Regions from separate parts of the Macrococcus sp. GL_134 genome, predicted to be linked through region 2. Evidence: riboswitches for the same ligand, from Rfam matches in the RefSeq annotation. Region 2 holds a riboswitch; each other region holds the start of a gene.
What was found. A riboswitch is a leader RNA that binds a small molecule or an ion and turns the genes downstream of it on or off. The one in region 2 is predicted to bind S-adenosylmethionine.

Region 1: another riboswitch for S-adenosylmethionine. It lies ahead of metK (methionine adenosyltransferase); the one in region 2 lies ahead of AC3IPL_RS01295 (ABC transporter permease).
Region 3: another riboswitch for S-adenosylmethionine. It lies ahead of AC3IPL_RS09340 (M20 family metallopeptidase); the one in region 2 lies ahead of AC3IPL_RS01295 (ABC transporter permease).

What each region holds. Positions count from the first base shown of each region.
Region 1 covers NZ_CM174409.1:1,517,274-1,521,732, reverse strand. The annotation lists gene pckA (phosphoenolpyruvate carboxykinase (ATP)) at 1-897, opposite strand, end outside; SAM riboswitch class I at 1,083-1,182, shown strand; gene metK (methionine adenosyltransferase) at 1,282-2,472, shown strand; gene AC3IPL_RS07810 (nuclease-related domain-containing protein) at 2,641-3,552, shown strand; gene AC3IPL_RS07805 (aldo/keto reductase) at 3,631-4,459, shown strand, end outside.
Region 2 covers NZ_CM174409.1:227,838-232,296, forward strand. The annotation lists gene AC3IPL_RS01275 (DUF418 domain-containing protein) at 1-161, shown strand, start outside; gene AC3IPL_RS01280 (hypothetical protein) at 247-726, shown strand; gene AC3IPL_RS01285 (YbbN family protein) at 751-924, shown strand; gene AC3IPL_RS01290 (LPXTG cell wall anchor domain-containing protein) at 999-1,424, opposite strand; SAM riboswitch class I at 1,732-1,834, shown strand; gene AC3IPL_RS01295 (ABC transporter permease) at 1,917-2,849, shown strand; gene AC3IPL_RS01300 (ABC transporter permease) at 2,842-3,774, shown strand; gene AC3IPL_RS01305 (ABC transporter ATP-binding protein) at 3,784-4,459, shown strand, end outside.
Region 3 covers NZ_CM174409.1:1,775,640-1,780,098, forward strand. The annotation lists gene ldmS (L-aspartate--L-methionine ligase LdmS) at 1-339, opposite strand, end outside; gene AC3IPL_RS09340 (M20 family metallopeptidase) at 344-1,543, opposite strand; SAM riboswitch class I at 1,616-1,715, opposite strand; gene AC3IPL_RS09345 (sensor histidine kinase) at 1,768-3,420, opposite strand; gene AC3IPL_RS09350 (response regulator transcription factor) at 3,417-4,088, opposite strand; partial or broken gene AC3IPL_RS09355 (class I SAM-dependent methyltransferase) at 4,276-4,459, shown strand, end outside.

The DNA.
Region 1 (4,459 bases), 750 kb from region 2:
GTTTTCTAAAATAGCGCCGTAACGGATGGCATCATAGATCTGTGGCTCTTTCTCACGCGTCAGATCGATTGTCTTCGCGTAGCATCCGCCTTCAATATTGAAGACTCCGTTGTCATTCCAGCCGTGTTCATCATCACCGATTAATTTGCGCTGTGGATCTGCTGATAACGTCGTTTTACCAGTACCTGATAGTCCAAAGAATAAGGCGACGTCTTTGTTTTCGCCGACGTTTGCTGAACAGTGCATGCTCATCACGTCATTATCTGGCAGGTAATAGTTCATCACACCGAAGATTCCTTTTTTCATTTCGCCGGCATATTCAGTTCCGCCGATCAATATGACTTTGTGTTTGAAGCTTGTGATGATGAATGTCTCGGATTTCGTTCCATCCACTTCGGGGTCAGCTTTGAAGTGCGGCGCTGAGATGATAGTGAAGTCAGGTGAGATGTTCAATCCTTCTTCAGTCGTTTCGGGACGGATGAACATCGTGCGGGCGAACAAGTTGTGCCATGCCATTTCGTTGATGACAGTCAGTTTCAGCTGAGTCGCAGCGTCGGCGCCGGCATACCCGTTAAAGACATAGACTTTGTCCTTTGTGTTTAAATAAGAAGTCACTTTGTCGAGAAGTTTCAAGAAGACGTCCTCTTCGATGGGCTGGTTGATGGCGTTCCAGTCAATTTTATCTTCAGTTTCAGCTTCTCTTACGATAAATTTATCTTTAGGCGAACGACCCGTATATTTTCCTGTTTCTGCTTTTACTGCTCCTGAGTCTGTAAGAACACCTTCACCATTATCCAGTATGTCCTGAATCAGCTGAGTGCGAGACAACTGTTTTTTAGTAGAAGGTTTTGCTAGTAATTGATCCAGATTTTCATTATACGTCGATGTATCGTTCATGTTATAATCCTCCAGTAATAGTTTCTGCAATGTAAGCAGTTTCATCAAATAGTATAACATAACAGACCCAATAGTCTATACTAATCACGGCAGATTCTCAAGCAGTTTTTAAAGACAGAAAATTATGTATTTCTTAAATTTATTGACGTTTAACAAATAGTTTAGTATTATCTTACTTGCGGATTCTCTTATCCAGAGTGGTGGAGGGACATGGACCCTACGAAGCCCAGCAACCTTTTAAGTAAGGTGCCAAACCGTTTGCAGATTTCATCTGAACGATAAGAGTGAATGGACTTGTATTAATCGAGCCTTCTCTCTTAATTGTGGAGAAGGCTTTTCTTATGGATAAACCGTATAACTTTCATAGAAAAAGGAGATATTAAATTGGCAGATCGTAAACTATTTACTTCTGAATCAGTGACAGAAGGACATCCGGATAAAATTGCTGACCAGATTTCAGATGCGATTCTTGATGAAATCTTAAAAGGGGACCCTAAAGCACGTGTTGCATGCGAAACATCAGTGACCACTGGGATGGCACTCATTGCCGGCGAAATCACAACAACGACCTATGTCGATATTCCAAAAGTCGTGCGTGAAACAGTGAAAGAAATCGGTTATACGCGCGCTAAATATGGTTATGACTTCCAGACGATGGCTGTTCTGACTGCGATTGATGAGCAGTCTCCAGACATCGCACAAGGTGTTGACCGTGCGCTTGAAGACCGCGAAGAGCTGTCTGATTCTGACATTGAATCTATCGGTGCAGGTGACCAAGGGCTGATGTTCGGCTATGCATGTAATGAAACAGAGAGCTTAATGCCGCTGCCGATTTCATTGGCACACGAACTGGCACGTCGCTTAACAGAAGTGCGTAAGAACGGTACGCTTGACTACTTACGTCCGGACGGTAAGACACAAGTCACTGTTGAATATGATGAGAATAACGAGCCAAAACGTATCGATACAATCGTTATTTCTTCTCAGCACCATGAGAAAATTGAGCTGGAGCAGATTCAGACGGACATTAAAGAGCACGTCATTAAATCTGTTGTTCCCGCAGAACTGATCGATGACGAAACGAAATACTTCATCAACCCGACTGGACGTTTTGTTATCGGTGGACCTCAAGGGGATGCAGGCTTGACAGGCCGTAAAATCATCGTTGATACTTACGGCGGCTATGCCCGTCACGGCGGCGGTGCCTTCTCTGGTAAAGATGCAACGAAAGTAGACCGTTCAGGCGCCTATGCAGCACGTTATGTCGCGAAGAACATCGTAGCGGCAGGGCTTGCTGACAAAGCAGAAGTACAGCTAGCCTACGCGATCGGTGTGGCTCATCCTGTATCGATTTCTGTCGATACGTTCGGTACAAGCGACTACTCAGAATCAGCACTTGTAGAAGCCGTACGCAGCACATTCGACTTACGTCCGGCAGGTATCATCAAGATGCTTGATCTGCGCCGTCCGATCTACAAGCAGACAGCTGCTTACGGACATTTCGGCCGTACAGATGTCGAGCTGCCATGGGAACAGACAGACAAAGTCGACAGCTTGAAAGCAGCGATTCAATAACATCTTAGACAGCGGAAACCTTGAACGGGTTTCCGTTTTTTTGTGAGTTCGGCTGAAAAAAGAGTAATATTCTCAAAATTGATCAGATGAAATTTTATGAATAATACTGAAGAAAACGTAAATTTTGATTATAATATGAATAAACCTATATATACAAAGGAGAATTTCATGACTGAACTTACACCGCTTCATTACATTATTATTGCGCTCGGTGTTCTGGCGCTGCTGTTCTTAGTGCTCTGGATCGTTACTAACAGCAAAGCAAAACGTGAACGACTGAGACTGGCCGATCAGCATGCAGATGACAAACAGAAATTGTCAGCAGAACTGCAGGACAAAGCTGAGAAAGAACGGCTTGAACAGAAAAAAGCGTTCGCCCAGCAGAAAGAGATCTATGATGAACAAGTATCTAAACAAGCCATTCAAATCGACAGCTTGAAACATCTGTCCAAAAACGGTGGCGAGTATTTGACGGATCTGACATTGATTCAGCTCAAAGAACGTCTTGTCCGAAACGAACGAATCAGACCTGAAGATATGCATGTCCTTGCCAATGTCTTTATTCCCGGACGTGATCTGAAGCGGACAGAGAAAATTGCCCACATCGTATTGACACGAACAGGTGTATACATCATTGATTCGCATTACTGGAAAGGGCATATCTATCACGGCGTAGATCAGACACAGTTCTCACAGGAACCGATGTTTGAACATATATTCAGTCTGCTGGATATCGACCCTTACATCGAACAGACACTTGCGATGGAACGAGATGAGGAGAAAGGCGCTGTCTATTTCCGCTCATTACGAGATAACATTGAAGACTTGAAACGCCGGGCAGAACTCGTTGAAGAAACATTCAAACTGAAATATCCTGTCACATCCATTGCCTACTTCAACAGAGAAGGTCATGATTCCGGGACGATGAACAATTACTCAAGAGATAAGAACGTCAAAGTGGTCGTCGGTGAAGACGAGCTTGAACTGTTCTTTGAGAAATATGTCTTCCACGGAAGGTTTCAATATTCAGTGGATGAACTAGAATTGATACGCGATGATATTGAACATTTGAATCCGTAGTAGCAACCGGCCGTAATCGGTCGGTTTTTTTTAGTAGTATCAGGGTATATGATAAGAACTAAAAAAAGGGGTGTTCAAATGGAATCAGCAGTTACATTTCATAATGGCAATGTCATGCCAAAAGTAGGACTCGGTGTCTTTAGAGTAGAAGAAGGTCAGCAGGCTGTCGATGCAGTAAGACATGCGATTGTTTCAGGTTACCGCAGCATCGATACAGCGATGATCTATCAGAATGAACAATCAGTCGGCGAAGGAATTCGTCTAGGACTAGAAGAAGCGGGGATTGACCGCAGCGACTTATTTGTCACATCTAAAGTGTGGCTGAGTGATTATGGATGCGACACAACGATTGCTGCCTATAACGCATCACTCGAACGGCTCGGACTGGATTATCTGGATCTCTACTTAATTCATTGGCCGGGGCAGGATAATCAAGCATTCATCGATACATGGAAAGCAATGGAACAGTTATATAACGACGGTAAAGTAAGAAATATCGGTGTCAGCAACTTTAACATTGAGCATTTGGAGGCTTTATTGAAACAGGCTTCAGTGAAACCAGTCATCAATCAGGTGGAGTTTCATCCGTACTTGAACCAGAAAGAGCTGCGACACTATTTAGCAGACAAACAAATCGTCGCAGAATCATGGTCACCTTTATTGAACGGTGAGATATTGACGAATGAAGTCATCCATAATATCGCTGACAAGCACGGCAAAACACCGGCACAAGTCGTGATTCGCTGGAACATTGAGAATGATGTCGTCGTCATTCCGAAATCAGTAACACCAGAACGGATAGCAGAAAACTTAAATATCTTTGATTTTGAATTAACACAGGAAGATCATTACGAAATCGATCAGTTGAACGAAGACCGCAGAATCGGACCGGATCCTGCTGAATTTA
Region 2 (4,459 bases):
TATTATCACTGCTCATTGCTACTTTATTTTTTATCTTACAAGTGGCTCTAAGTAATCTTTACTTCAAGTATTTTAAACAAGGACCACTTGAATATATCGCGCGTGTTGTCACGTACTGGTCGTTTTCGCCGAATAAGAAAACCAATAATAATTTAATTTAAAGTTGAGAATTTAGAAATATAATCCAGGGAAATATAAGGATTATAAGATTTTTAAAATACTTATTTAGAAAGGTAGGTATCTAGCATGCAAGGATTTATTTTAAATGAAAAAGGCTATGTGACTTTTCCTTATGAAATTCTGAAACACATTGAACCCCACGTAAAAGCTCTGAAATGGAAAGTGAGCTGTGTGGAACATAATAATGCTGATAACGAGACTTTTCCATTGAATGAACCACATGATTACTTTCTGGATAGTGAAGAGTTGTTTTCACTGCTGCAGCAGTATTCACATGTTCAATGGATATGGGGCGTATTATCAGGTTTCCCGAATGAACTGTCCTGGGAAGAAATAAGAGGAACTTCAAACTCTTATGATCTTACAACGGAACAACCTTATTTTAGGAATGGGTTATGTCATATTGAACCGCAAGCTGTATTTGAGTTACTAGCGCTTGATAGTTCGGAGACCTATATCTTGGTCGATGATGAGGTTATTATCTCAAGTCTATTCACACACTTTCCGTATGCTGAACGTCTTGAAAATGAGCTTAAGAACTGGTAGATTTTTGAGATGAGCTGTTACCGATTGAGCTGCAATATCATCGCACTCGTCGACATGCCGGAAGCGGCGGGGCAGTTGTCTTTATTTATGGTGCCGGTTGTTATTTTATTTGCTGATGGCCGGGAATCCCACCGGCAGGCCCGAATCATTGATTTTAAGATGTTAGATTACCGGCTGAGCCAGCTGGCTGCACTGTAACAGGATTCATGACAGATTTGTCAGCCGCTTAAACAAAGACCTTCTCAGGCTTTGAGCTGAGAAGGTCTTCAATATTATGCACGTCTTGTTATCAGTTTAAGGCCAAATGCCAGTAAAAGGATGCCTGTAACAACGATACTAGTTGAATGATTCGCTTCACCGGTATCAGGCAGCTGGGTGACGGTCGTCTGAGCACTTTGCTGATTTTCAGCTGCCTGCTTAAAGATAGCAGCCACTTGCTCGTTATATTCTACTTGAGATAATTGACCTGAGTCTTTTTGAATGGTCAGCTGGTTCACCTTCTCTAGGTCTGCAGCCGGAAGTCCAGATGGATCAAAGTCGACATTCGCCCAGCCATCGCCATCCGTATCGGCAGAAGCAGGTAAAATCTCACCCGTCACAGTTTTAGCCCCTTCATCTGCAAAAGCAGTCGTAGTAATAGTCGGAAGTTGCAAAGTTCCTATAGCTAAAGATGCGATAAGAAGTTTATTTAGTCTCATTATATTTTTCCCTTTATTGTAAGATACCTCCATTATAATATAAATGATGTCTTATTATTTGAATTTTATGTAAAGAAAATATATTTATTTTGATATGGTTTTATTTAGCCGGATCTTTAAGTAAATAAGTAACGAGCTGTGCTATTCATCACTGTAAAATAGCTTAATGGAAATAGAAAATTTTATTTAGATTTTTACCAAACATATTTTTCTGATTATTTCGTCTATTCAAAACTTTAAAAATTGATGTTGACTTCATGTTTTTTTGTTGTAACATAAAGTTATAAAAATTAAATAAATAATTTAACTCTTATCCAGAGAGGTGGAGGGATAGGCCCTACGAAACCTCGGCAGCAGATTCTTTTTGAACACTGTGCCAATTCCTGCAACGAAAGTTGTAAAGATGAGACAAGACTCGGTATATATTCCTGTGGACTTGTTCTTGTCCATGGGATTTTTTTGTGGAGTTAAATGCAGAAGGAGGGTTTATTGTTGGTCATTGTTCGTAAGATCGCCAGTATCATTATCACAATGTGGCTGATTATCACAGTAACATTTATCATCATGCATTCCATTCCGGGCGATCCGTTCTCAAATGATTCCAAAGCATTATCAGAAGAACAGCTGAATCATATGAAAGCGAAGTTTCATCTGGATCAGCCGGTTCTGAATCAGTATTTTATTTATCTCAAGAATATCTCCATGTTTGATCTCGGGCCGTCTATTCAGTCGGAAAGTAGGGATGTTAATACTATTATTATTGAAGGGATTGGCGCGTCCGCGCTTCTCGGTATTCAGTCTATTGTCATTGCACTGATTGGTGGCATCATTCTAGGGACTATCGCAGCGATTTATAAGCACCGCTTTCTGGATTTTCTGGCATTATTCATTGCGATTATTGGTATCTCGGTTCCAAGTTTTATTCTCGCACCACTTCTGATTAAGTATTTCGGCGTAGAATGGCAGATTCTTCCTATTGCCAACTTTGATACATGGTGGCACTCAATCTTACCGAGTATCGCGCTTGCTGTAGGTCCGCTTGCGATTATCACCCGTTATGTTCGGAGTAATATGATTGAAGTGCTGAACTCCAACTATATTCGCACGGCGAAAGCAAAAGGTTTACCGATGACTTACATACTCACGCAGCATGTACTGCGTAATACATTACTGCCTGTTATTACATTTCTCGGTCCGTTATTTGCTTCAGTCGTGACCGGCACGTTTGTCATCGAAAAGGTCTTCTCCATTCCAGGTATCGGCAAATATTTTGTGGAGAGTATTTTCAACCGGGACTATCCAGTCATCATGGGAACGACGATTTTCTACAGTTTTATATTATTATTGACGTTGCTGCTCGTTGATATCTGTTACCGTCTGATTGACCCAAGAATTTCTTTAAGGAGTGGTGAGAGATTTGAATAGTTACACAGATACTTCGTTCGAGAAACTAACACCAAGAGATGATGGACAGGACGTTATTTTAAAGCGCGCTTCTACCCGGAAACAGCTGCTTCTTTCTTTTTTTAATCACAAGATGGCTATTTTAGGTATATTTGTACTATTTTGTATTTTAGTAATGGCTATTATAGGGCCGATGATCTCGGGTTATGAAGGAAGCAAACAGTCTCTGATTGAAGCGAATCTCGCACCTGACAGTAAATACTGGTTTGGTACAGATGACTTAGGACGAGATATCTTCACGCGTATTTGGCTGGGGGCCCGTATCTCTTTATCCATCGGGATTATTGCAGCACTGATTGATATCGTTGTCGGCATCGTCGTCGGAGCGATTTCAGGTTATGCAGCAGGTCGTGGCAAATGGGGAGATAGAATCGATGGTTTTCTGATGAGGGTTGTTGAGATTTTATACGGTGTGCCTTATCTGCTTGTGGTGATTCTGTTACTTGTCCTGATGAAACCAGGGCTAGTCACTATGATTATTGCACTGAGTCTGACAGGCTGGGTCAGCATGGCACGAATTGTAAGAGGACAGGTGCTGCAGGTTAAGCAGCAGCAGTTCGTCACGGCAGCTGAACTTCTCGGTACGAGTCATGCAAGTATACTGCTGAAGCACATCATTCCGAATATTATGGCGGTCATTATTGTCAACCTGACCTTCACCATTCCATCTGCTATCTTCGCTGAATCTTTTCTCAGCTTCCTCGGACTTGGTGTGCAGGCGCCTGCTGCCAGCTGGGGGACGATGGCGAATGACGCGCTCGGTGTGATCTTAAGTGGTGAATGGTGGCGCTTATTATTTCCATCTCTACTGATTGCACTGACCATGTTTTCTTTCAATGCGATAGGTGACGGTTTACAGGACACACTTCAAGTTGAAGTAGACTAGGAGGAATATATGACAGAATTACTCACAGTAAAAAATCTTCAAGTCATCACGAAAAAAAGAGCAATTCCTATCGTTAAAGGGGTGTCTTTCAACGTTGAACATGGAGAAGTATTCGCTATTGTCGGTGAGAGTGGCAGCGGTAAAAGTATCACAACACAGTCAATCGCAGGGATGCAGGCAGGGAATCTTAACCTGAATGCAGAGCAGATTCAGTTCAACAACCAGGACCTGCAGAAGATAAAGAATAAAGACTGGCTGAATATCAGAGGACATCAACTCGGCATGATTTTCCAGGACCCAATGACCTCACTCAATCCTACACTTACGATAGGTAAACAGCTGATGGAGATATTTATCATCAAAAAGAAATATTCCAGGAAAGCCGCAAGGGATGAAGCTATCCGTCTGCTGAAAAGTGTGGAAATCACTTTGCCGGAAGCGAGACTTAAACAGTATCCGCATGAGCTGTCCGGCGGCATGCGCCAGCGTATCGTCATTGCCATGGCGCTGGCTTTATCACCTGACCTGGTCATTGCCGATGAGCCGACTACAGCGTTAGACGTCACGACACAGAAGCAGATTTTATCGCTTTTGCAGAAGTTGAAAGAAGAGAAAGGCAGTGCCATTCTGCTGATTACTCATGACTTAGGCGTTGTCGCTGAAATAGCAGACCGGGTGGCTGTCA
Region 3 (4,459 bases), 490 kb from region 2:
CGTTTCATGAGTATACTGGAAGAAAATTTTCTCACCATTATCTTCTGCTTCTCTTAAGCGGGCATTGTAAGACTGCTCATCTGTATAGATGCGGTAGTTGCCCGGCAGTTCGATGTCTGCTGCAGCAAATAAGGCACGCGTTTTGTCGCCGACAGTGGCCTCATGAAGAATGACAGGCATATCCGCAATCAATAATTCACGGGCTGTCAGCATGTTAGATTGATGTCCTTCAGTCGTCAGCCACGGATTTTTTCCGTATGACGGGCGGGACGTAAAAACTACTTGATCTCCGTACAGTTGATGGAGTGTCAGCGGTAGTTTAGCAGTCAAATTATTCATTCATTTACCCCTTCAGATGTTTGTGTAATTGCTTGATCTCCTCAAGCACAGCGGGTTGCGTAATCAGCTCAACCGCCATCGTCGCCATAATACGGGCACCCTGCAGTAATGCACGGTCACCTTCAGCACTTGCTGCTGCCTGCTCAAATTCATACGTATGGCCGATCAGTGTAGATGGTCCAATTTTGAGATGTGGATGAATCGTTGGAATGACATGACTCACATTCCCTGTATCCGTCGACCCAAAACCAAAGTCATCATGCTGAATCTCTTCACCGTGCAGCGCTGCATGGCGTTCAAACAGGTCATCCAGACGGTCATTCAAGATGAATTCGTCGACGCCGTTTTGAATATGATTCAGTCTGAACTGACCGCCGGCAATGTCAGCGGCTCCTTTGGCGATACGTTCCACTTTGTCAGTCAGCACATTCAAATCATGACGGCTGAGCGCACGCGTATAGAATCGTGCTTTCGTATAATCCGGTACGATGTTGGCACTTGCCCCACCATTTAATATAATACCATGAACTTTGTCTTTCGGTTTAATATGTTGACGCAGCTGTGCAATCCCATTAAAAAAGCTGATCATCATATCGAGTGCGTTCACGCCGTTGAAGGCATTTTCAGAGGCATGCGCACTTCTGCCGAAAAATTCAACTTCAAATACATCAACTGCAAGCGTCGGCACGGTGCGGTAAGATTCATGACCAGGGTGGATCATCAGCGCGACGTCACAGTCATCGAACAGCCCAGCTTTGACGTAAGTCGCTTTTGCGCTGCCGTTGACGCCGCCCTCTTCTGCTGGTGTACCGAACACTTTGATTGTTCCGCCGATGTCATCGATGACGGTCTTCAAACTGAGTGCCGCAAGTACACTGCTCGTTCCGATGATGTTATGACCACAGGCGTGACCTAAGTCAGGCAGTGCATCATATTCCGCCAAAAAGGCGATGGTCGGCCCGTGCTTCTCCGCGGCGTACGTCGCAATGAATCCAGTCGGATGGCCTGCGATATCCCGCTCGACCGTGAACCCTTCTCGTTCCAATAGTTCTGATAGTAGTTGCTGCGCATGATATTCTTCGTTTCCGAGTTCGGGCCGTGAATGGATGTCGTGACTGATCTTAATGATGTCGTCCTGATGTGCCGTGATATAATCTGTAATCCGCTTCGTCTGTTCTGGTGCTGTATATGTGTGAGTTGTCATCAAAAAATTCCTTTCTGTCCACTACTATCAAGAAAAAAAGAGACATTCCTTAAAGATAAGGAATGTCTCTTCTTCTTATCTTCCAGCGCTTCAGCTGTAGGAGTTAGCACCTTGCCTTCAGGTAGGTTGCTGGACGTCATAGGGCCTTTCCCTCGATCCGTCTTGATAAGTGATTTAATTGTTATTGATTACTATATAATGTCTACCGGTATTCGTCAACCTTTTCATTCCGATGTTACCGGCAGATAGATTCTGAACTGTGTTCCAGCGACCGTACTCTCCACTTCAATGCTGCCGCTGTGGCTTCTGACAATCTGCTGTGCGACTGCGAGTCCGAGTCCTGAACCGTTATGGTCAGTAGTCGTATTCGTTCCTCTGTAGTAATGGTCGAATATATACGGCAGCTCTTCTTTTTTGATGCCGTTGCCGTTATCAGTGATGGCAATGACCAGCATCTGGTCATCGACTGTCGTGCTGAGCCAGACGTCGACCATGTCATTATGGGCGAATGCATTCGAGATGATGTTCAACAATACCCGCTTCATCCGCTCGCGGTCAATCATTACGACTGCATCTGTCTGATCCACGTATTTCAAGGGCTGATTGTAATGGTCGATAAAGTGCTGAATATACGGTACGATATGCGTCTTTTCCTTGGTGAATTCAAGGAAATCATTTTTCAGCTGGTACGTCATGTTCAAGTCTTTGATCAGCATATCGATGTACAGCGCCTTGTCCTCAATAATCTGCGCAAAGCGGCGGCGCTCCTCTCCCGAGATTTCAATATCGCTCGTCAACAGCTTGCTGTAGCCGTATATCGAGCTGAGTGGTGTCTTCAAGTCGTGGCTGATTCCTGCAATCCATTCCTCGCGGAGCTTACCGATACGGCTCTGATACGTTTCGTCGAGCTTGAGCTTCGCCGTCAGCTCCTTGATGGATTCATCCACTGATGTATACATCTGGTACTTGCGGCGCAGCTTGTGCTTCCGGTAGATCCTGTCATTGTCCGGAACGACGTAATGCCCGTTCTGCAGCATCTTCACCCAGTCGACAAAATGAACAAGCGGCCGCGTCAGACGATGTCCTGCCAGCAGTGCCAGCGCTAAAATAATCGCGAACACAATCACAGAAAAGATCAAATACCAGAGGAAGAAATTTTTGATGTCCTCCATGAATGCCTGATCTTTGAATATGCCGTACTCATCAAAGATAATCTGCTTGTCCAGCACCCCTTGATTTTTCTGGACGAACAAATAATAGCGGCCATCCCGCATCGTTTCCCGCAGCTGGTAGTCATTGAAGTTATCTCCGTTCAAATCCTGGAACCAGGCGTTTTGGACTTCGGTCGTCGATAAGCTGCCGTGAATTTTCGTCAGCTCGTTTGCTCTCGGGCTCTGAATGAACAGCCCGATGTCATGCTGGTCCATATAGCGTTCCAGCTTCTTGTCCTGCCTGAGGTCAAACATTTCAGCTGACTTGACAATCGGCTTCCGGCTGATCAGCACGGCCTGCCGGTCTGGTGACAGCGACCATGTGCGCATATCCTGAATATAATACCAGTACAGACCGTGGAGCGTTTCACCTTGCTGATTGAATACTTTGAGCACTTTGCCATCATCACCTCTGATGACCAGCATGCTCTCATTGTTCTTCAAAGCCTGCTTAAGGTCATCCGTGATGGTGATCTCCTCACCGTCCAGATGAATCAGCGACTGCATGGTCGATGTCGATTCCGTCGTCAAGTCACCAGTGAGCAGCGTCCCGTCCCAGCGGATTGTCAAGTAGATGAAGAGCGAGATGACTGCTATATTCATCAGTACATACAGCAGCAAAAAGTAATTGATGAAGCGCCACGTAAATCTCCGCCCGATACTCATTCTTCGATGCCTACTTTTAGTATGTAGCCGACACTGCGCACCGTGAGCAGCCGCTTCGGCTCACTTGGATTACATTCCAGCTTCTCACGTAGTTTCCTCACGTGGACCATCACGGTATTTTCATCGACGAAACGATTCTCCCATACCGCTTCGTATATCTGTTCTTTCGTCAGCACTTTGTTCTGATTTTCGTACAAATACTGCATCAATAAATACTGCTTACCGGAGAGATGATACGTATGCCCGTCGACCATCAGCTCCGCCTTGTGCTCATCAAAGAAAAAAGGGATATTGCGGTAATCCCGGACGTAGCGCTCAGCATTCGCTTTGACGCGGGCAGCAAGAATGAGCGGATTAAAAGGCTTGGTGATATAGTCATCCGCACCCGCAGCAAATCCTTTTAATTTGTCTTCATCAGTGACATTGGCTGAGACATAGAGAATCGGCGCCTTTGAAAACGCCCGGATGTGATCCGCCAGCTCGTAACCGCAGCCGTCCGGCAGATTGATGTCCAGTATATAGGTGTCATAATGGATGTGCAGCTGATGCACAGCTTCCATGTAACTCGTTGCAATAGCGATTGGTTCGAACCCTTCTTTTGCGAGAATGAACCGGATCAACTCAGCGATTTCAATCTCATCTTCAACAATCAGAACGCTCGTCATCATCTCACCTCTTTGCCATTTGTTATAGCATTAAAGAAGAAGATATTCAATAGTGCATCAGTAACTTTAAGGTAACTTTAAGGTAAATCCGTTTACGAAATCATTTCATTGTCAGCCCCTGCCATTCATGGTATTATTAATTCCGAGTTAAATAGTAGGAAAAAGAGGTGTCATAATGTCTTTATCATTTATGGACATATTTGAAGATTGGGCAGCGGATTATGATGATGCAGTATCTGGTGAGCAGCCTGAATATAAAGATGTCTTTGAAAACTATGCATTTATGCTGGGAGAAGCAGCCAAGCGTGCACATGGCCGCACCATTGAATTCGGTCCAGGGACCGGTAATTTGACGGCGCTGCTGCTGAACAAAG